One region of the Streptomyces sp. NPDC001480 genome, then DNA from elsewhere that is predicted to be linked to it. Evidence: riboswitches for the same ligand, from Rfam matches in the RefSeq annotation. Region 1 holds a riboswitch; each other region holds the start of a gene.
The links. Region 1 has a riboswitch for cyclic di-AMP ahead of ACFY01_RS10890 (M23 family metallopeptidase). Riboswitches for the same ligand answer to the same signal wherever they lie in the genome.

Region 1 (6,977 bases):
CGCAGCCCGTGCTCGCGGTCGGTGAGGTCCTTGACGTCGGCGATGCCCTGGAGCTTCTTCGAGCCGACCAGGTCCTTGATCTTGGCGATCACCTTCTCCGGGCCGACGGTGAAGGGCAGCTCCGTGACGACCAGGCCCTTGCGGCGCGCGGTGACGGTCTCCACCGTGACCGTGGCGCGGATCTTGAAGGTGCCGCGGCCCGACTCGTAGGCGTCCCGGATGCCGGAGAGGCCGACGATCCGGCCGCCGGTGGGCAGGTCGGGGCCCGGGACGTGCCGCATCAGGGCGTCGAGGTCGGCGTTCGGGTGCCTGATCAGGTGGCGGGCGGCCGCGACGACCTCGCGCAGGTTGTGCGGCGGCATGTTGGTGGCCATGCCGACCGCGATCCCGGAAGCGCCGTTGACCAGCAGGTTCGGGAAGGCGGCGGGCAGGGCGAGCGGCTCCCGCTCCTGGCCGTCGTAGTTGGGGACGAAGTCGACCGTGTCCTCGTCGATCGACTCGGTCATCAGGCTCGTCGCCTCGGCCATCCGGCACTCGGTGTACCGCATGGCCGCCGGCGGGTCGTCGTTGCCCAGCGAGCCGAAGTTGCCGTGGCCGTCCACCAGGGGCACGCGCATCGAGAAGGGCTGCGCCATGCGCACCAACGCGTCGTAGATCGACGCGTCGCCGTGCGGGTGCAGCTTGCCCATGACGTCGCCGACGACGCGGGCGCACTTCACGTAGCCCCGCTCCGGGCGCAGGCCCATCTCGTTCATCTGGTAGACGATGCGGCGGTGCACGGGCTTGAGGCCGTCGCGGGCGTCCGGCAGGGCGCGCGAGTAGATGACCGAGTACGCGTACTCGAGGTAGGAGCCACGCATCTCGTCCACGACGTCGATGTCGAGGATCCTCTCCTCGTACGAGTCGTCGGGCGGCGGGGTCTTCGTGCTGCGGCGGGCCATCGCTGCCGGCTCCTCTTTTCTGGTCGCTCGCCTACGGGTCGCCCACGTCGGCTCGCTCGTGCTGAAGCGATTGACGGATCTGACGCGGACCATTGTGGACCGCGGCACTGACAGCGCGGGCCAGGCCCCGGCACGGGCGCCCACGGGACTCCTCGCGGACGACACGGACGTGTCGGACAGGCCCCGCCCGCGGCAGGGCTGCCCGCAGGCTACGCGATCCGCTGTGGGCGTACGTCGTGCGGGAACTTCGCCCGGGATGCGCAGGCTTGCATACAGTGGCAGGACCGGCAGGAAGACCGCGGTTTCACGACCGCCTCCGCGATCGAAGGGACGTACATGCCCATGGGTCACACGACCACGGCCGAGGCAGGCTCCGGGGGCCTGACAGCGACCGAGCACCGGCTGGCCAACGGTCTGCGCGTGGTGCTCTCCGAGGACCACCTGACCCCGGTCGCGGCGGTCTGCCTCTGGTACGACGTAGGCTCCCGCCACGAAGTCAAGGGACGTACCGGTCTGGCTCACCTCTTCGAGCACCTGATGTTCCAGGGCTCCGGTCAGGTGAAGGGCAACGGTCACTTCGAACTGGTGCAGGGCGCCGGCGGCTCGCTCAACGGCACCACCAGCTTCGAGCGCACCAACTACTTCGAGACCATGCCCGCCCACCAGCTGGAGCTCGCCCTCTGGCTGGAGGCCGACCGCATGGGCTCGCTGCTGACCGCCCTCGACGACGAGTCCATGGAGAACCAGCGGGACGTCGTCAAGAACGAGCGCCGGCAGCGCTACGACAACGTCCCCTACGGCACCGCCTTCGAGAAGCTGACCGCCCTGGCCTACCCGGACGGCCACCCCTACCACCACACGCCGATCGGCTCCATGGCGGACCTGGACGCGGCGACGCTGGAGGACGCGCGCGCGTTCTTCCGCACCTACTACGCGCCGAACAACGCCGTCCTCTCCGTCGTCGGCGACATCGACCCCCAGCAGACCCTCGCCTGGATCGAGAAGTACTTCGGTTCGATCCCCGGCCACGACGGCAAGCCCGAGCCGCGCGACGGCACGCTGCCCGAGACCATCGGCGAGCAGCTGCGCGAGGTCGTCGTGGAGGAGGTTCCGGCGCGCGCCCTGATGGCCGCCTACCGGCTCCCGCACGACGGCACGCGCGCGGCGGACGCGGCTGACCTGGCGCTCACCGTCCTCGGCGGCGGCGAGTCCTCCCGCCTCTACAACCGGCTGGTACGACGGGACCGTACGGCGGTCACGGCCGGGTTCGGGCTGCTGCGGCTGGCCGGGGCGCCCTCCCTGGGCTGGCTGGACGTGAAGACCTCCGGTGACGTCGAGGTGCCGGTCATCGAGAGCGCGATCGACGAGGAGCTCGCCCGGTTCGCCGAGGAGGGGCCCACGCCCGAGGAGATGGAGCGCGCCCAGGCCCAGTTGGAGCGCGAGTGGCTGGACCGGCTCGGCACGGTCGCGGGCCGCGCCGACGAACTGTGCCGGTTCGCGGTGCTGTTCGGCGACCCGCAGCTCGCCCTCACCGCCGTCCAGCGCGTACTGGAGGTGACCCCCGAGGAGGTCCAGGAGGTCGCCAAGGCCCGGCTGCGCCCCGACAACCGCGCGGTGCTCGTCTACGAGCCGGTCTCCGCGGAGGCCGCCGAGCAGACCGAGGACGTGGACGTTCCCGAGGACCCGGAGGCCGAGGCCACCGTGGAGACGCGCGCCGACCACAGCGAGAACGAGGAGGCAGCCAAGTGAGCGAGCTCGCCGCGATGGAGTTCCACCCGCAGCCCCAGGCGGGCGAGGCCAGGCCGTGGGCGTTCCCGGCCCCCGAGCGCGGCGCGCTCGACAACGGCCTGACCGTCCTGCGCTGCCACCGCCCCGGCCAGCAGGTCGTCGCCGTAGAGGTGCTGCTTGACGCGCCGCTGGACGCCGAGCCGGCCGGCCTGGACGGCGTCGCCACGATCATGGCGCGGGCCTTCTCCGAGGGCACCGACAAGCACTCGGCCGAGGAGTTCGCCGCCGAGCTGGAGCGTGCGGGCGCCACGCTCGACATGCACGCCGACCACCCCGGCGTCCGCCTCAGCCTGGAGGTCCCGGCCTCCCGCCTGGCCAAGGGGCTCGGGCTGCTGGCCGACGCCCTCAGAGCGCCCGCGTTCGCCGACAGCGAGGTCGAGCGGCTGGTGCGCAACCGCCTCGACGAGATCCCGCACGAGCTGGCCAACCCCTCCCGCCGCGCCGCCAAGGAGCTGTCCCGGCAGCTCTTCCCGTCGGCCTCCCGGATGTCCCGGCCCCGCCAGGGCACCGAGGAGACCGTCGCCAAGATCGACTCGCCGGCCGTCCGCGCGTTCTACGAGCGGCACGTGCGGCCCGCCACCGCCACCGCCGTCGTGGTCGGCGACCTCACGGGCATCGACCTCGACGAGCTGCTCGGCGAGACCCTGGGCGCGTGGGGCGGCTCCGCGGCCGAGCCGCGCCCGGTGCCGCCGGTGACCGCCGACGACACCGGACGCGTCGTCATCGTCGACCGCCCCGGCGCCGTCCAGACCCAGCTGCTCATCGGCCGCGTCGGCGCCGACCGGCACGACCGGGTGTGGCCCGCCCAGGTGCTCGGCACCTACTGCCTCGGCGGCACCCTGACCTCCCGCCTGGACCGCGTCCTGCGCGAGGAGAAGGGCTACACCTACGGCGTCCGCGCGTTCGGGCAGGTCCTCAGGTCCGGCCCCGAGGGCAACGGCGCCTCGATGCTGGCCATCAGCGGCTCCGTGGACACCCCGAACACCGGCCCGGCTCTCCAGGACCTGTGGACGGTGCTGCGCACGCTCGCCGCGGAGGGTCTCACCGACGCCGAGCGCGACGTGGCCGTGCAGAACCTCGTCGGGGTGGCGCCGCTGAAGTACGAGACGGCGGCGGCCGTGGCGAGCACGCTGGCCGACCAGGTGGAGCAGCACCTGCCCGACGACTTCCAGGCGACGCTGTACCGGCAGCTCGCCGCGACCGGCACGGTGGAGGCCACCGCGGCGGTCGTCAACGCCTTCCCGGTGGACCGTCTGGTGACGGTCCTGGTCGGGGACGCGGCACAGATCAAGGAGCCGGTCGAGGCCCTCGGCATCGGCGAGGTGTCCGTCGTGCCGGCCGAGTAGCCGAGCGACAGCGGTACGCGCGCGTGGGGCCCCGGTGACGATGGAACACCGGGGCCCCACGGTGTTCCCCCGGTCCGTCTCCCATGTGCCTCGCCAGATGTCCGAATTGGGGCGGAGGTTTCCTGTCTGACCTGTGGCGTGCACTACAAAAACCCTGTTGCGTTTGAGGATTGAAAGTCGCGGCCCTTAGCGTCGTCGAGGCTGTTCGTCAGGCAGTGCGCCGCACCCGCGGCACCGGACAGCGATCGCCGAGTCCCCGTACGGCGCGAGCCAGGGGAGCCGGGGACCCACCGTCCCTTGGGGTGAATCGGACGCCCGCGCACACCGCGAGGGGGTCCGTAGGAGACCTTCCTGCTCCGAACCCGTCAGCTAACCCGGTAGGCGAGAAGGAAGGAAAGGACCAGCCACTTCATGGCGTTCACCCGCGCCACCGGGAAGCACCGCCGTCCCAGCCGGATGCACCGCACCACCGCCCGCGCGGCGGGTGTCGCGGCCCTCGCCACCACCGGCGCCGTCGGCAGCCTCGCCGCCCCGGCGCTCGCCGCCGAGCCCGCGCCCGCGCCGGAGCAGACCGCCCTCACCCCGGTCATCACCATCAGCGAGTCGGTCCCCGAGCACATCGACGCCCAGGCGGCCGCCCAGCAGGAGGCCGCCGACCTGAAGGCGGCCGAGGAGGCGGCGCGGAAGAAGGCCGCCGAGCAGGCCCGTGCGCAGGCGGAGAAGGCACGCGAGGCCAAGGCGCGGGCGGCCCGCGAGGCCGAGCGCAAGCGGCTCAACGCGTTCGTGGCGCCGATCACCGGGTCCTACGTCTCCACCGGCTACCAGGCGAGCAGCTCCCTGTGGTCCTCCGGTTCGCACACCGGCATCGACTTCCACGCCGCGAGCGGCACCGCGGTCCACGCGGTCGGCTCCGGCACCGTGGTGTCCACCGGCTGGGGCGGGGCGTACGGCAACCAGATCGTGATCAAGATGGCCGACGGCATGTACACCCAGTACGGCCACCTGTCGTCCATCGGCGTCTCGGTGGGCCAGAAGGTCACCCCGGGCCAGCAGATCGGTCTGTCCGGCTCGACCGGCAACACCACCGGGCCGCACCTCCACTTCGAAGCCCGCACCGGCCCCGACTACGGCTCCGACGTCGACCCCGTCGCCTACCTCCGCAAGCACGGCGTGAACGTCTGACGAAGGCCCACCCCGGTCCGAAGGCCACCCGGCCACAAGACCCACCCCCCACCCGAAGCCCCGGCCCACGAGCCGGGGCTTTCGTGGTTTCCGTACGCTCCGTCGGCCTGCTCCGCCGACTTCCGCTGTCCAAAAAATATCCATGGATTCCGACCCGCCGTCGGAAATTCCCGCGCATTGCAATAGAGTCACGGAACGCGCGTCCATCGGTGACGTTTCACGGAGATGAATACGGAGGTCGGTCATGCGTATTCCGGCGCACTCGGTATGCACGGCGATCCGGGACGACATCATCGCCGGCGTCCACGAGCGCGGCAGCCGCCTCACGGAGGAACTCCTCGCCCGCCGCTACGGCGTCTCGCGCGTCCCCGTCCGCGAGGCCCTGCGCACCCTGGAGGCCGAGGGCTTCGTGGTGACCCGGCGGCACGCGGGCGCGTGCGTCGCCGAACCGACCGAGCAGGAGGCCGCCGACCTGCTGGAGATGCGCATGCTGATGGAGCCGCTCGGCGCCGCCCGGGCCGCCCAGCGGCGCACCGAGGCCCATCTCAAGGTGCTGCGCGGCCTGGTGCGGCTGGGCCAGGAGCGGGCCCGCCGGGGCAACAGCGACGACCTGCGCTCCCTGGGCGGCTGGTTCCACGAGACGCTCGCCCAGGCCTCCGGCAGCCACGCCCTGACCTCCGTACTGACCCAGCTGCGGCACAAGATCACCTGGATGTACACGGTGGAGGCGCCCGCCGACCCCGTGGGGTCCTGGACCGAGCACGGCGCCATCGTGGACGCGGTGGCGCGCGGCGACGGCGAGCGCGCCAGGGCGATCACGGCGCTGCACACCGAGCGCGCGACGGCCGCGCACCGGCTGCGTTTCACCGGCGGCACCGACCGTTCGGAACGTGTGAGGACCTCGCAACAAGCCGTAAACATTCCGAGCCTGCGGCATTAACACGGGCACCGTATACAAAGAAGAGCAATTCGGCGAGGGCTGTTTTCCCCTGCCTGAATTCTTGGTGCCACCGGAATTCCCGGTAAAACGGCGGAGCCGCGCCGCCCGAAAGGGGCGACGCGGCTCCGGCGTTCTGCGCGGTGTGTGCTCAGACGGTCTCGGGCAGCTCCTCGAGCCCCTCGGAGACCAGCTTCGCCAGCCGGTCCAGGGCGGCGTCCGCACCCTCGGCGTCGGAGGCGAGGACGATCTCCTCGCCGCCCTGGGCGCCGAGGCCGAGGACGGCCAGCATGGAGGCCGCGTTGACCGGAGTGCCGCCGGCCTTGGCGATCGTCACCGGCACGCCTGCGGCCGTGGCGGCTCGGACGAAGATGGAAGCGGGGCGGGCGTGGAGGCCCTCGGCCCAGCCGACGTTGACGCGGCGCTCAGCCATGTGTTGCTGCCCTTCGGTTCTCAGGGTTGTCTAGACCAGTTTCCCATATCGTGAAGCATGCCCGGACGGTCCTTCGTCCCGTCCGGATGTGTGGTCGGATCGCGGCCTCGATCCGATGTCGTCCTCCACAGACTGCCTCGCGCCGTTGTCGGACGCGAGCCGTACTCTGGGGCCCATGCAGACCCCGGCGGACCGGCAGGACCGGCACGAGTACCCCGCCCACTGGGAGGCGGACGTGGTGCTGCGCGACGGCGGTACCGCGCGCATCCGGCCCATCACCGTTGATGACGCCGACCGGCTGGTCAGCTTCTACGAACAGGTGTCGGACGAGTCGAAGTACTACCGCTTCT
Region 2 (6,977 bases), on a different contig from region 1:
GGTGGTGGCCAAGAACCGCGAGGCGTTCGTCCGGCGCCGACGGCCCGCTGTGAACGGCACCACCAGGATCGCCACCCGGGAGGGCCTGCTCACCCTCGCCCGCGACTGGGGCGAGCACCCCGGCGTGATCCTCCAGGAGTACCTGCCCCGGGAGGACGCCGAGGACTGGATCGTGCACGCCTGCTTCGACGCCGACTCCACGCCGCTCGCGATGTTCACCGGCGTCAAGGTGCGCTCGTGGCCGCCGCACGCGGGCATGACGGCGAACGCGTACGTCGTCGACAACCCGGAACTCGCCGACCTCGCCGCACGTTTCATCAAGCAGATCGGCTTCAGCGGCGTCATCGACCTCGACCTGCGCTTCGACCGGCGCGACGGACAGTACAAACTCCTCGACTTCAACCCGCGCATGGGCGCCCAGTTCCGGCTCTTCGAGAACGAGTCCGGCGTGGACGTCGTACGCGCCATGCACCTGAATCTGACCGGCCGCCCGGTTCCGGAGGGGGAACAGCCGGCGGGCCGGCGCTACATCGTGGAGAACATCGACCTCCCCGCCCTCCTCGCCTACCGCCGCAGCGGCTACACGACGCCGCACGCGCCGGCCCGGGCGAGCGGGACGGAGCTGGCCTGGCTCGCGGGTGACGACCCGCTGCCGTTCCTCACGATGCTCGCGCGCTTCGTGCGACCGGGCGCGAAGCACCTCTATCAGCTGTGGCGGACCAACCGCCGCGGCAGCGGCACCGGTTCCGGCGGCTAGCCCGCCCTGGGCGACCCGTCCGGACCGGCGCATCGTTCACCACCACGAAGTGACGGAAAACACGTCCTGGGGAGGGACTTCGTGATTCAACCGGTTGCAGTCATCGGTGCCGGGCCGTTCGGCCTGTCCACCGCCGCCCATCTGCGGGCGCGCGGCATCCCCGTCCGCGTCTTCGGCGATCCCATGGTCAGCTGGCGCGACCACATGCCCGCCGGAATGCTCCTCAAGTCCACCCCGGCGGCGTCCAGCATCGACTGCCCCCAGCCCGGCCACTCGCTCGCCGACTACTGCGACGCGGCGGGCATCCGCCGACTGGTCACCGACGAGGACATCATCCCGGTCGAGACCTTCATCGACTACGGCGAGTGGTTCCAGCAGAAGCTGCTGCCCGACCTGGAGCGGGTGCGGGTGGTGTCCGTGGACCGGGGCCCGGGCGGCGGCTTCGAACTCAAACTGGACTCCGGGGAGTCGTTCACCGCGCGCGCGGTGGTGGTCGCCACCGGCCTGTCCGGACTGGCCCACCTCCCGGCCGAGCTGGCGTCGGCGGCGCCCGACGGGCCCGGCCTCACCGGCCCGGTGTCCCACAGCTCCCAGCACCACGACCTGACCAGGTTCTCCGGCAAGGAGCTGATCGTCGTCGGCGCCGGCCAGTCCGCGCTGGAGACGGCGGCCCTGGCAGCGGAGGCCGGCGCCCGGGTACGGGTGGTGTCACGGGGCCGCGGCCGGGTCGCCTTCGGGGCCCCGCCCTGGAACCAGCCGAGGCTGCGCCCCGAGTCGCCCTTCGGCCGCGCCTGGTCCCTCTGGGCGCTGAGCTACTACCCGCACCCCTACCGCTTCCTCCCGGCCCGCACCCGCCACTACCTGGTCCGCCGCGTCCTCGGCCCGCTCGGTGCCTGGTGGCTGCGCGACCGCTTCGAGGGGAAGGTCGAGGTGGAGGAGGTCGAGCGGGTGGCCGGCGCGGACGCCTCCGGCGGCAGCCCGGTCCTCACCGTCCGCACCCGAGCCGGGCAGACCACCCGGCTCGCCGCCGACCACGTCATCGCGGCCACCGGCTACCGCGTGGACATCGCGGCCATGGACTTCCTCGGCCATGAGCTGCGCACCCGGCTCACGGTGAGCCGGGGCGCGCCCCGGCTGGGCGCGGGATACGTCTCCTCCGTCCCCGGTCTGTACTTCACCGGCCTTCCGGCGGCGTCGTCGTACGGCCCGGTGATGCGCTTCGTCTGCGGCACCGAGTTCGCCTCGCCGCGCCTGGCCAAGCACCTCGCGGCGGCCCACGGCTGACGTACTACCGCTCCTCCTCCGCCGCCCGCGCAGCGGGCGGCGGAGGAGGAGCGGGACGCGCCCGCGCGCCTCGACACCGCCATCTAGGAGCCCGTGGGCGCCAGTTGGGGCTGAAAACAGTGGTGAGTCGTGGGGGCGCGGTGTCCGTATTCTCTGATCATGGCCGCACCCCCCGCATATTCCCCCCCGACCTCCCCTGCGTTCTCGCTCGTCGCGACCGATCTCGACGGAACGCTCCTGCGTGGCGACGACACCCTCTCCGACCGCTCCCTCGCCGCCCTCGCCAGGGCCGGGAGAGCGGGTGCCCGGCACCTCGTGGTGACCGGGCGCCCGGCACCGCGGGTGCGGCCGCTGCTCGACGACCTCGGCTGCACGGGGCTCGCGGTGTGCGGACAGGGCGCGCAGGTCTACGACGCCGGCGCCCACCGCCTGCTGTGGTCGGTCACCCTGGACCGGGAGCTGGCGGAGGCCGCGCTCGGCAAGATCGAGGCCGAGGTGGGGGAGGTGTACGCGGCCGTCGACCAGGGCGGGGTGGATGGGCTCACGCTCATCGAGCCCGGCTATCTGATGCCCCACCCCACACTGCCCGCCGTACGGGTCAGGCGGCGCGACGACCTGTGGTGCGAGCCGATCAGCAAGGTCCTGCTGCGGCATCACGCCCTGTCGGACGACGAGTTGGCCGCCACAGCCCGCGCGGCCGTGGGATCGCTGGCGACGGTCACCATGTCGGGGCCGGGAACCGTCGAACTCCAGCCGTGCGGCGTCAACAAGGCGACCGGGCTGGCGCTGGCCGCCGACCACCTCGGGCTGAGCGCCGAACGGGCCGTCGCCTTCGGGGACATGCCCAACGACATCCCGATGTTCGACTGGGCCGCCCACGGTGTGGCGATGGCCAACGCCCACCCCGAACTGAAGGCGGTGGCCGACGAGATCACTCTGTCGAACGAGGACGACGGCATCGCCGTCGTCCTCGAAAGACTCTTCCCCTGAGCGGCCCGCTCCCTCAGGGGAGCGGAACGGTCAGTACGCGCCGAACACGTTGTCGATCGAGCCGTACCGGTGGGCGGCGTAGTTGCAGGCGGCCGTGATGTTGGCGACCGGGTCGTAGATGTTCCACGAGGTGCCGGCCACGTGGTAGCTGGCGAACGTGGGGTCGATGACCTGGAGCAGGCCCTTGGACGGGATGCCGGCCGCCGCGTTGGAGTCCCAGAGGTTGATGGCCACCGGGTTGCCCGACGACTCGCGCATCACATTGCGGTAGATGCCGTTGTACGTGCCCGGGATGCCCTTCTCCGCCATGATCGCGAGCGACTCGCGGATCCAGCCGTCGAGGTTGTTCGCGTACGTGACCGCGGGGGCGGCTGCGGGGGCGCTCGTGGTGGTGGCCGCGGAGGCGCTGGTCGCGCCGATCAGCGGGAGGGCGAGCACGGCGGCGCCGGTGCCGGCGACGGCGAGCTTGCGGGCGAGGCGGGCGAAGGGGGCACGGTGCTGAGCGGCAGCAGACATGTCGATGTTCCTCTCCGTCGCCTGCGAGGTGAGCTGTCGGGTTCGGGCTGGGAGGTGCCCGGCCGCGCCGCCCGAAGGCGGTGCGGCTTAACCCCTAGCCGTTCCGGGACGACGGGTGTCGTCCGGACCGGCGGCAAACCTGGGTCCCCCGCTCCTGCCGTCGTGAATGAGTTCGTCGATGGGTGTGACGGGCGGCGGCAGGATTCGGCGTTCCGCCCGACGGCCGGGAACGTATGCGAGAGCACATGTCCTGAACAAGCAGCGGATTCACACAAAGTCCTAGTTGACCTTGTTGTGAGGCGTATGAGGTGCTTGATCCTTTGCGTCTGCCAACCCTCAACTGGCCAATGACGGCAAGCGGTATGCCCCTATCGGGCGGCGGAGTGCTCCGATCGGCCGAAGTGACCCAATTCACGGAATATCAATCGCGGCAAATGGGACATGAGGGGCGCCGCATTGGGTAGCGCATCGATCGTGAGGGCGGAAGGCGAGCTGCTCCAAGCGGCGCAGTCATGTCGTACTTCCGGGTAAGTCGATAAATATCTGTGCTTATCGACCGATCGAAAACATAACGGGCGTGGTCCGATAGCGCCCGGCCTGTAACAGTGGGCGCCCTCGGTGATCGAAAGCTGACCGGATACGCTGACTTGAGTGAGGGCAGCGACCTATCGACAAACCGTGTAATCGCCAGCAGGCACCAGCAGACAGGAGACCCCTCGTGACCGTCGTCGGGCCGTTCGGGCTTAGCGTGCGGGACCAGGCTCTGGAAGCCGATGTCCAGGCCGGATTGGCGGCTGTCGAGGAGGGACTGCTCGAAGCCACCAAGAGTGAGGTCCCCTTCATCACCGAGGCCGCGCAGCACCTCGTGCGCGCGGGCGGGAAGCGGTTCCGGCCGCTGCTCGTGATGCTCGCGGCGCAGTTCGGGGACCGGTACGCGCCGGGAATCGTGCCCTCGGCCGTCGTCGTCGAGCTCACCCACCTCGCGACGCTCTACCACGACGACGTCATGGACGAGGCCGCGGTGCGCCGCGGAGTGGACAGCGCGAACACCCGCTGGGGCAACTCCGTCGCCGTCCTCACCGGCGACTTCCTCTTCGCCCGCGCCTCCCAGATCCTCGCCGACCTCGGCCCCGAGGCCGTCCGGGTGCAGGCCCTGGCGTTCGAGCGGCTGGTCACCGGGCAGATCCTGGAGACGGCGGGGCCGCAGGACGGCCGCGACCCGGTGGAGCACTACCTGGACGTCCTCGGTGGCAAGACCGGATCGCTGGTGGCGGTCTCCTGCCGCTTCGGCGCCATGATGTCCGGGGCCGACGAGACGGTCGTGGACGTCCTCACCCAGTACGGCGAGCGGCTCGGCGTGGCCTTCCAGCTCGCCGACGACGTGCTGGACATCGCCTCCGACTCCCACGAGTCCGGCAAGACCCCCGGCACCGACCTGCGCGAGGGCATCCCCACCCTGCCCGTGCTGCGCCTCAGGGAGCGGGCCGCCCGGCTGGGGCTGGCCGAGGACATCGCCCTGTGCGACCTGCTCGACTCCGACCTGACCGACGACACCCGGCACGCCGAGGCGCTGGCGGCGCTGCGCGCCCACCCGGCACTGGAGCAGGCCCGCCGGGACACCGTGCGCTACGCGGAGGACGCGCGGGCGGCGCTGGCGCCCCTGCGGGAGTGTGACGCCAAGGCGGCACTTATTCAGCTGTGCGATGCGGTGGTGCACCGGGCCGGGTAGTGCCCGGGGTCTGCGTGGCGCGCCCTGGGGGCTGCCGCCCCCAGCCCCCCCGCTTCGGCCTGAACGGCCTCGTCCTCGAACTCCCCCAGAGGGGGCACCCCCAGACGGGCTGACAAAGAATCCAGCGTGACCCCTACGGGTCGGAGTACATCCCGCCTCCCCGTGTCATACCGCAGGCGTACATCGAGTTGCCTCCCGGGTCTGACGCATCCTCACGGCCGATTTGGTGAGATGGAAACCACGGAAATCACCACTCCTCACCGATTCGGGTGAGAATGGCGGCTCAGGGTTGACGAGGGTGAGGACAGCCGCCGCCGACGACGGAGGTAAGGCACACATGGCACCGTACGGATCCGACGACACCACGTCCGACGACAGCATGGCCGACACCGACACGGCCGCCGGACGCCGCAAAGCGGCCCGGTACGTCGTCCCGGTCGCGGTGGTGGGGGTGGCGGCGGCGACCATCGGGCTGGTCCCGGCGCTCGCCGACTCCGGTGACCCCGACCTGCCGAAGATCAGCGCACAGCAGCTCATAGACAAGATCGCCGCGTCGGACGTGCAGCAGCTGTCCGGCACGGTGCGGTTCAGCACCAACCTCGGCCTGCCGAACCTCGGTGGGTTGGAGAGCAGCCTGCTGTCCGGGGCGAACAAGGGCGGCGACGGCTCGTCCGCGGACCCGAAATCCAAGCTCACCGAACTGCTCTCGGGCAGTCACACGCTGCGCGTGGCGGCCGACGGACCGGACCGCCAGAAGGTCTCGCTGATCGAGAGCGCCGCCGAGTACAGCCTCATCCACGACGGCAAGGACGTCTGGGGCTACGACAGCAGGTCCAACGAGGTGTACCACGGCACCGCGGACCAGCACGGCAAGCAGCAGCGGGAGAAGACCCCCGCCACGCCGAAGGACTTCGCCGACGAGGCCCTGAAGTCCGTCGACGACACCACGTCCGTGACCGTCGACGGCACCGTCCAGGTCGCCGGCCGGGACGCCTACAAGCTGCTCATCAAGCCCAAGCAGTCGAGCACCACGGTGGGCGCGATCAGCATCGCCGTGGACGCGAAGACAGGCATGCCGCTGAAGTTCACCCTGACCCCGGCGAGCGGCGGCGCCGCCGTCGTGGACGCGGGCTTCACCCAGGTCAGCTTCGCCAAGCCGGCCGCCTCGACCTTCGACTTCACCCCGCCGAAGGGCGCGAAGGTCACCGAGGGTGACGACGCGGCCAAGGCGCCCGGCAAGCGCGGCCCGAAGGCCGGCGCCCCCAAGGCCGGGAAGGACCTCGCCAAGGGCCGCGACGGCTTCGACGTCCTCGGCAAGGGCTGGAACTCGATCGCCACCTTCGACTCCGGCAGCAAGGGCGGCCTGCCGACCGGTGCGGGCGGCGGCGACATGGGCGGCTTCCTCGGCTCGCTCGGCGACCAGGTGACCGGCAAGTTCGGCAAGGGCACGGTGTTCTCCACCCGCCTGGTCAACGCCCTGATCACGGACGACGGCAAGGTCTACGTCGGCACCGTGACCAAGAGCGCGCTGGTGAAGGCGGCCGACGCGGCCCGCTAGACGTTACGACGAAGCAGTACACGTACGACGAAGCAGTACACGCACGACGAGACAGGGGAGCCGATGGACGAAGCGTCCGCCACGGAGCCGGCCGCGCGGGGTGAGGGTGACAGCGTCATCCACACCCGCGCGCTCACCAAGCG
Region 3 (6,977 bases), on a different contig from region 1:
GTGGCCGAGTCGGTGCTCGCGGCGCTGGACCGGGCCGGGGTGCCCCGCGCGGGCACGCGGGTGGCGGTGCAGGGGCTTGGGACCATGGGCGGGGCGACGGCGCGGTTCCTCGCGCGCGCGGGTCTGCGGATCGTGGCCGTCGCCGACATCAAGGGCACGATCGCCAACCCGGCCGGTCTGGACACCGAGGCGCTGCTCGCCGCGCGGGACGCGTACGGCACCGTGGACCGCGCGGTACTGCGCCCCGGTGACCGGGAACTGCCGGGCGAGGCCTGGCTGTCCACCGAGGCGGAGGTGCTGGTGCCGGCGGCGGTGTCGTACGCGATCGACACCGCCGGCCAGGAACGGATCACCGCCCGCTGGATCGTCGAGGCGGCCAACATGCCGGTGCTGCCGGAGGCGGAGGCCCTGCTGTCCGCGCGCGGGGTGACCGTGCTGCCCGACGTGGTGGTCAACTCCGGTACGAACGCCTGGTGGTGGTGGACCCTCTTCGGGGACGTCGGCCCGGACGCCGAGGAGGCGTTCGCGTACACCCGGCGCTCGATGCGTGCCCTGATCGACCTGATGCTCGCGCGCGCGGAGGCCGACGGCACGACTCCCCGGGCCGCCGCGCACGCCCTGGTGGCGGACCGGCTGCCGGTGATCGCGGAGCGCTTCGGGTGGTACCGCTGACCGGACGGCCGGATCCGCGTCGCTGCCCTGACCGCGTGCCGACTAGGGTGACCGCGTGGCGAGAGTGCGGTTGAGCGTGGCGGAGCGGCGGGAAGAGCTGCTGCGGGCCGCCGTCGAGCAGATCGAGGCGCGGGGCGTGGCGGCGGTACGGATCGCCGACGTGGCCGCGTCGCTCGGGGTGAGCAACGCGCTGGTGCTGTACCACTTCTCGACGAAGGAGAAGCTGGTCGCCGCCGCCTTCACGTACGCGGCGGAGGGAGACCTCGCGCATCTGCGGGGGCTCCTGGGCCGTCGTACGTCCGCGCTGCGCCGGCTGCGGGCCGCCGTGCGCTGGTACGCGCCCACCGGCCAGGCCAAGGGCTGGCGGCTGTGGATCGAGGGTTGGGCGGTGGCGCTGCGCGAGCCCGCCCTGCGGGAGGTCACCCGCGATCTGGACCGGCAGTGGAAGGCGGCGATCGCCGAGGTCATCACCGAGGGCGTCGGGGCGGGCGAGTTCGACTGCCCGGACCCCGCCGCCACCGCCCTGCGCCTGACGGCCCTGCTCGACGGCCTCGCCGTCCAGTTGACGTCCTACGCAGGCGCGGTGCCCCGCTCCCGCGCCCAGGAGTGGGTGGACGAGGCACTTGCCCGGGAACTGGGCCTGCCCCGGGAGAACCCGACCCAACGGTGACGCTCCGCGCGGGCGGCAGAGACCACGGCACCGCATGCCACGACCCGCGGCACGGACGCCCTCGCCCCGGAGCGCCCGGCCGCGCGTGCGGGGCCCGCACCCTTTGGCACGGTCCGCCCCGACGCGGGCGTACTCGGCGGCAACAGGACGGCCGGAGCATCGCTCCCGCCATGCGCAACACCGCGCCGGAACCACCCCGCGCCCACTGCCCGGCGGCCGAGACCGCGCCCGGCCGGGGGTCGGGCGGGCCCGTCCCCCGATCGCCGGAGGCGGTCCGGGGCCGTACCGCATCCGGGCAGCCACCGCCGAACCCCCGGAGGGAACCCGCTCAGGCCACGGAGGCGATCCGTGTCCTGATGTCGTCCGGGGACAGTGCGCCCTTGGCCGTCACGTGGTCGCCGGAGGACTCGCCGCGCAGCCGGCGGCCGATCCACGGGACGAGGTACTCGCGGGCCCAGTGGACGTCGTCGCGGCGGATGTCGAGCGTGCCCCGGGGCGGGAGCGGCGGCCAGGGCTGCTCCGGGTCGGCGGGGACGTCCAGGCCGAGCACCTGGCCGGCCCGCAGGGCCACGCGCGTGTGCCCCTCGGCCGAGAGGTGGAGCCGGTCGTGGTCCCAGGCGCGCCGGTCCTGGACCGTCCGCAGGGACCACAGGTCGAGTACGGGACAGCCGTACCGGTCGGCGATGGCCCGGACATGACCGTTGTACGTGGCGATCTTGCCGCGCAGATGCTTGAGCACGGGCACGCCGCGCGTGTCGAAACCGGTCGTCACCATGACCGTGCCCGCGACCGAGGTGAGCTGTGCCACCGCGAGCTCGAAGCGCTCGGCCACCTCGTCGGGGTCGGTGCCGGGGCGGATGATGTCGTTGCCGCCCGCGCAGAAGGACACCAGGTCCGGGGCGAGTTCGACGGCGCGCGGGAGCTGGTCCGCCACGATCTGGTCCAGCAGTTTGCCGCGTACCGCGAGGTTCGTGTACCTGAAGTCGCCCTCGGGCCGCCGGTCCGCGAGGAGGACCGCGAACCGGTCGGCCCAGCCGACGAACGCCCCGTCCGGGCCGGGGTCGCCCACGCCCTCGGTGAAGCTGTCCCCCACCGCCACGTACGACCCGATCACTGCTCTGTTGTCACTCTTCGAATCGTCTGCCACATCGGCCCATGATTCACCTTTCGATGTGACCTACGCGACCGTAATACGGGGTTGACGGACGGTGAGATAAGCCACGGCACCCGAAGGCGCCGGACGGGAATACGCCCGCGCGCACCGAAGGCCGGACCCGGGGATCAGGGGTCCGGCCTTCGGTGGTCCGAGGACCGTCAGGCGACGGCGACGCCGTGCGAGCGGAGGTAGCCGACCGGGTCCACGTCCGAGCCGTAGTTCGGCGTGGTGCGGATCTCGAAGTGCAGGTGCGGGCCGGTCACATTGCCGGTCGCGCCGGAGAGGCCGATCTGCTGGCCCGCCGCCACGGTCTGCCCGGCCGAGACGGAGATCGAGGAGAGGTGGCCGTACTGCGCGTAGTAGCCGTCGGCGAGCCGGATCACGACCTGGTTGCCGTAGGCGCCGCCCCAGCCGGCGGAGACGACCGTGCCCGCGCCCACGGCCTTGACGGAGGTGCCGGTCGGGACGACGAAGTCGACGCCCGTGTGGTAGCCGCTGGACCACATGCCGCCCGGCACGTGGTAGCCGGTGCCGATGGTGGCGCCCGACACCGGCAGGGTGAAGCCGGTGGCGGCGTTCGGCGCCGCGGCGGACGACGGCTGGGTCCGCGTGGCCGACCGCGAGGCCGAGGGCGAGTTCGCGTGCGAGGAGGACGAAGTCTTGTTCGGGGCAGAGGACTTGGCGCCTTCGGCGGTCGGGGCGGCCTGCCGGCCGAGCGTCAGCTTCAGGCCAGGGTGGATCAGCGAGGGGTCACTGCCGACGGCCTCGCGGTTGTCGGCGTAGAGCCGGTGCCAGCCGCCGCGGACGTTCTGCTCGTCGGCGATCTTCGCGAGCCAGTCGCCCTGCCGGACCGTGTAGGTACGCGCGCCCGAATGCGCGGCGGCGGCCTTCTTCCCGGCCTCCGGCACGGCCTGGACGGCCTTTTCGGAGACGGAGTCCTTCGTGGTGGCCGCGGAGGCCGCATGGGCGCCGGTGGCCCCCATGAGGGGCAGCGCCAGCGCGGCGCCGCCGGTTCCGGCGACGGCTATGGTGCGGGTGAAACGCCGGTTCTTGGGACGGCGGTGCTTACCCTTCGCGGGCATGGCGGATTCCTCTCCGGCGCCTGCGAGGTGAGCTGTCGGGTTCGGGCTGGAGCTGCCCGGCCGCGCACGGAGCGCGGCTGCACCCCTAGCCGTCCCGGAGACCGGGACAGGCAGTCGTACCTGGTGGGTCCCCCGCTCCTGCCGTGCACGGGTGAGTGTGTCCGGGCTCCGGGCGGCGGCAGGATTCGGCGTTCCGTCCGGATTGGTGGCGAACGTAAGCGAGCGGGACGCGATGGGACAAGCAGATGGTTCCCTCTGTCCGCGTTTCGCTTGATCCGTTACGGGAATTCCCGGTCACCGTCCGTGAATTCCCTTCGCCTCCACCTCTTCAAATCCCTGGAGAACCATGCGGATTACGTGGACATGACGCACAACGGACGGTCACGAATATGACCCTCCTCACCCTCTCGACCCTCATGACCCCCTATTTCATTGTTAGTTGCAACGAAAGTGCACATTTCGGGCAGATCGCTCAGATGCGACGCAGACGGAGAACCGTCGCATCGAAGTCGCCGCGCAATTCCGTGCGCAGCCCGTGGTGCAGCAGGACGGCGCCTCGATGGATTTCGCCCGTTTCGCGGCATTCGTACGACGCCGTGGAGTCGAGCCCGCGCAGCCGCAGCGCGGGGACCGGCTCGCCGTACCGCTGTGCCTGGAGACAGGCGAGGACGACCGTCTCGTCCCCGAGGACGTACTGCACCGCGCTCAGCCCGCCCTCCGGCGGCCGCAGCCGATGGAGGTCGCCGCGCTGCACGACGGGACGGATCTCCTTGTAGAGCTCCACCCACTCCCGGGCCTCGGCGAGCTCCTCCTCCGTCCACTCCGAGAGGTCGCCGCCGACCCCGAGAACCCCGGCCATGGCGCTCACGAAGCGGAACTTCAGGGAACTGACCCTGTCATTGAGCTGGGTGTTCGGACTGTCGGTGACCCAGGCGGCCATGACCCGCGCCGGGTGGATCTGGCTGAACCCGTGCTGGATGACCAGCCGGTCCAGCGGGTCGGTGTTGTCGGAGGTCCACACCTGGTCCGTACGGCTCATGACACCGAGGTCGATCCGGCCGCCGCCGCCCGAGCAGGACTCGAAGGCGACGCCCGGGTGGGCCGCCCGGAGCCGGTCGAGGAGGCCGTAGAAGCCGCGGACGTGGTCCACCCACAGTCGCTGCGGGTACGGCTCGCCGGGCCAGCCGGCGTCGGTGAAGCAGCGGTTGAAGTCCCACTTCACGTAGTCGACCGGGGCGTCGGAGAGGAGCCCGTCGAGCTGCTCCCAGAGGTACTGCCGGACGTCCTCGCGGGCGAGGTTGAGGACGAGCTGGTTGCGGAACTCCGTGCGCTCGCGTCCGGGCTGGAACTGCACCCAGTCGGGATGGGCGCGGTACAGCTCGCTGTCCGGGTTGACCATCTCGGGTTCGACCCAGATGCCGAACTGCATGCCGAGGGCGTGCACGTAGTCCGCGAGGGGCTTCAGCCCGTTCGGGAAGCGGTCGGGGTTGGGCGTCCAGTCGCCGAGACCGGCGCGGTCGCCGGTGCGGGCACCGAACCAGCCGTCGTCGACCACGAACAGCTCGACGCCGATCGCCGCCGCCCGCCGGGCGAGGGTCGCCTGCTGCTCCTCGGAGATGTCGAAGTTCGTCGCCTCCCAGGAGTTGAACAGCACGGGCCGGTCCCGGTCGGCGTCCGGGATGACGTACGCCCGCTGGTAGGCGTGCCAGGCACGGCTGGCGCCACCGAAGCCGCCGTCGCTCCACAGGCCCGCGAAGACGGGCGTGGTGTACGACTCCCCCGGCGCCAGGGACAGCAGACCCGAGTCGTCGTAGCCGGCGCCGCCGGTGATCTGTACGCGCGCGTCGGGAAGCTGGGCGACCGCGATCCGCCAGGACCCCGACCAGCCGAGGGCGCAGCCGTAGACCTCGCCGTGCTCCTCGCCCGCGCCGGTGTCGAGGGCGACCCAGGGCAGGTGCTGGTGGCCGGTGTGGCCGCGGCGGCTGCCGATGATCTTGTCGCCGTAGGTGAGCGTCGCACTTGTCAGCCGGGACTCGGCGGCCCAGCGGCCGTGCAGCTGGGACAGCCGCCAGCCGTCCCGGTCGGGCAGGGTCCAGGTGGCGGCGTCGGCGCGCAGCAGCTCCACGGGCGCGTCACCGCCGTTGCCGACGGTCACCCAGCGCTCGACGACGTCCCCGCGCATCCGGTAGTGGAGCGTGACGGCCACACCGCCGTCCCGGAAGCGCAGCCGCAGCTCGTCGCCCTCGGTGTCGTACGCCTCGAAGGCCCACTCGGTGCCGCGCCGCTCCTCGGTGCGCACGGACAGGGCGGGCCGGACGAAACGGGGACCGCCCTCCACCGGGTACTCCTCGCGGCCGTCGAGCGGGGACTCGAAGGGCCAGTAGCCGGGCAGCGGACGGACGGCGAGGGCCTCGGCGTCGGCGAGCGCGATGCGCGGGCCCCAATGGAGGTGGAGCAGTTCGTGCGCCTCCGTGAGGTGCAGTGCATAACTGCTGGTGGGCCCCGTCAGGAGCCACGTACGACCGTTTTCGGCGATGTTCGCCATCGAACCCTCACAGGTGTCAACAGATCCGCTCACGCCCCAACATCATCAAGGGTTTCCGGCCCCGGAGGCAACGCCTGTGGAGAACTCACTGCCTGTGGACAACTCATTGCCTGAGAAAACCGATGTCGTATCGTCGACGGCGTGCCCGCGGGCGAGCCGCGACCGCGGGAGCGACGCAAGGAGCCCACGTGACGCAGCAGGTCCCGTCGACCGAGCCGGAGCTGGCCGGAGTACGCAATTTCCGGGACGTGGGCGGCCTGCCCACGGCGGACGGGCGGCGGGTGCGGTCCGGGGTGCTGTTCCGCAGCGGTCATCTCGCGCACGCCACCGACCAGGACGCGGCGTTCCTCGCCTCCCTCGGTCTGCACACGGTCTTCGACTTCCGCAACGCGGCCGACAAGAAGCTCGAGGGACCGGACGTCGACCTGCCCGGCGTGCGCAACGTGAACCTGCCGCTGAGCGACCCGGCGGACGGCGCCGAGTTCTGGAAGATGGTCCGCGACGGCGACCTCGACCAGCTGCGCGTCATCCTCGCGGACGGCAAGGCGGCGAACCGGATGATCACCTCGTACCGCAGGATCGTGACGGAGCGCACGGCCGAGCACTCCCAGGTGCTGCACGCCCTCGCCGAGGACAGCGTCCCCGCGCTGATGCACTGCGCGGCGGGCAAGGACCGCGCGGGCATCTCCATCGCCGTGACCCTCCTCGCGGTGGGCGTGGAGCGCGAGGCGATCGTCGCCGACTACCTCGAGTCCAATGCCAAGCACCGCCGGTACCGCGTGCGCCGGGGCGGCAGCCCGGACACCGCGTACACCCCCGAGGTGATGGAACTGCTCAGCCCGCTCTTCGACG

Region 2: another riboswitch for cyclic di-AMP. It lies ahead of ACFY01_RS43665 (transglycosylase SLT domain-containing protein); the one in region 1 lies ahead of ACFY01_RS10890 (M23 family metallopeptidase).
Region 3: another riboswitch for cyclic di-AMP. It lies ahead of ACFY01_RS03335 (peptidoglycan DD-metalloendopeptidase family protein); the one in region 1 lies ahead of ACFY01_RS10890 (M23 family metallopeptidase).

What each region holds. Positions count from the first base shown of each region.
Region 1 covers NZ_JBIAVX010000004.1:115,746-122,722, forward strand. Annotated here, with positions in the region: gene ACFY01_RS10875 (DNA topoisomerase (ATP-hydrolyzing) subunit A) at 1-941, opposite strand, end outside; gene ACFY01_RS10880 (M16 family metallopeptidase) at 1,278-2,690, shown strand; gene ACFY01_RS10885 (M16 family metallopeptidase) at 2,687-4,075, shown strand; cyclic di-AMP (ydaO/yuaA leader) riboswitch at 4,312-4,473, shown strand; gene ACFY01_RS10890 (M23 family metallopeptidase) at 4,487-5,257, shown strand; gene ACFY01_RS10895 (GntR family transcriptional regulator) at 5,502-6,197, shown strand; gene ACFY01_RS10900 (HPr family phosphocarrier protein) at 6,346-6,627, opposite strand; gene ACFY01_RS10905 (GNAT family N-acetyltransferase) at 6,803-6,977, shown strand, end outside.
Region 2 covers NZ_JBIAVX010000034.1:6,712-13,688, reverse strand. Annotated here, with positions in the region: gene ACFY01_RS43680 (ATP-grasp domain-containing protein) at 1-757, shown strand, start outside; gene ACFY01_RS43675 (FAD-dependent oxidoreductase) at 839-2,041, shown strand; gene ACFY01_RS43670 (HAD family hydrolase) at 2,201-3,031, shown strand; gene ACFY01_RS43665 (transglycosylase SLT domain-containing protein) at 3,062-3,547, opposite strand; cyclic di-AMP (ydaO/yuaA leader) riboswitch at 3,553-3,735, opposite strand; gene ACFY01_RS43660 (polyprenyl synthetase family protein) at 4,266-5,276, shown strand; gene ACFY01_RS43655 (outer membrane lipoprotein carrier protein LolA) at 5,614-6,834, shown strand; gene ACFY01_RS43650 (ABC transporter ATP-binding protein) at 6,898-6,977, shown strand, end outside.
Region 3 covers NZ_JBIAVX010000001.1:701,426-708,402, forward strand. Annotated here, with positions in the region: gene ACFY01_RS03320 (Glu/Leu/Phe/Val dehydrogenase dimerization domain-containing protein) at 1-672, shown strand, start outside; gene ACFY01_RS03325 (TetR/AcrR family transcriptional regulator) at 728-1,342, shown strand; gene ACFY01_RS03330 (SGNH/GDSL hydrolase family protein) at 1,671-2,456, opposite strand; gene ACFY01_RS03335 (peptidoglycan DD-metalloendopeptidase family protein) at 2,657-3,580, opposite strand; cyclic di-AMP (ydaO/yuaA leader) riboswitch at 3,585-3,744, opposite strand; gene ACFY01_RS03340 (alpha-galactosidase) at 4,053-6,125, opposite strand; gene ACFY01_RS03345 (tyrosine-protein phosphatase) at 6,314-6,977, shown strand, end outside.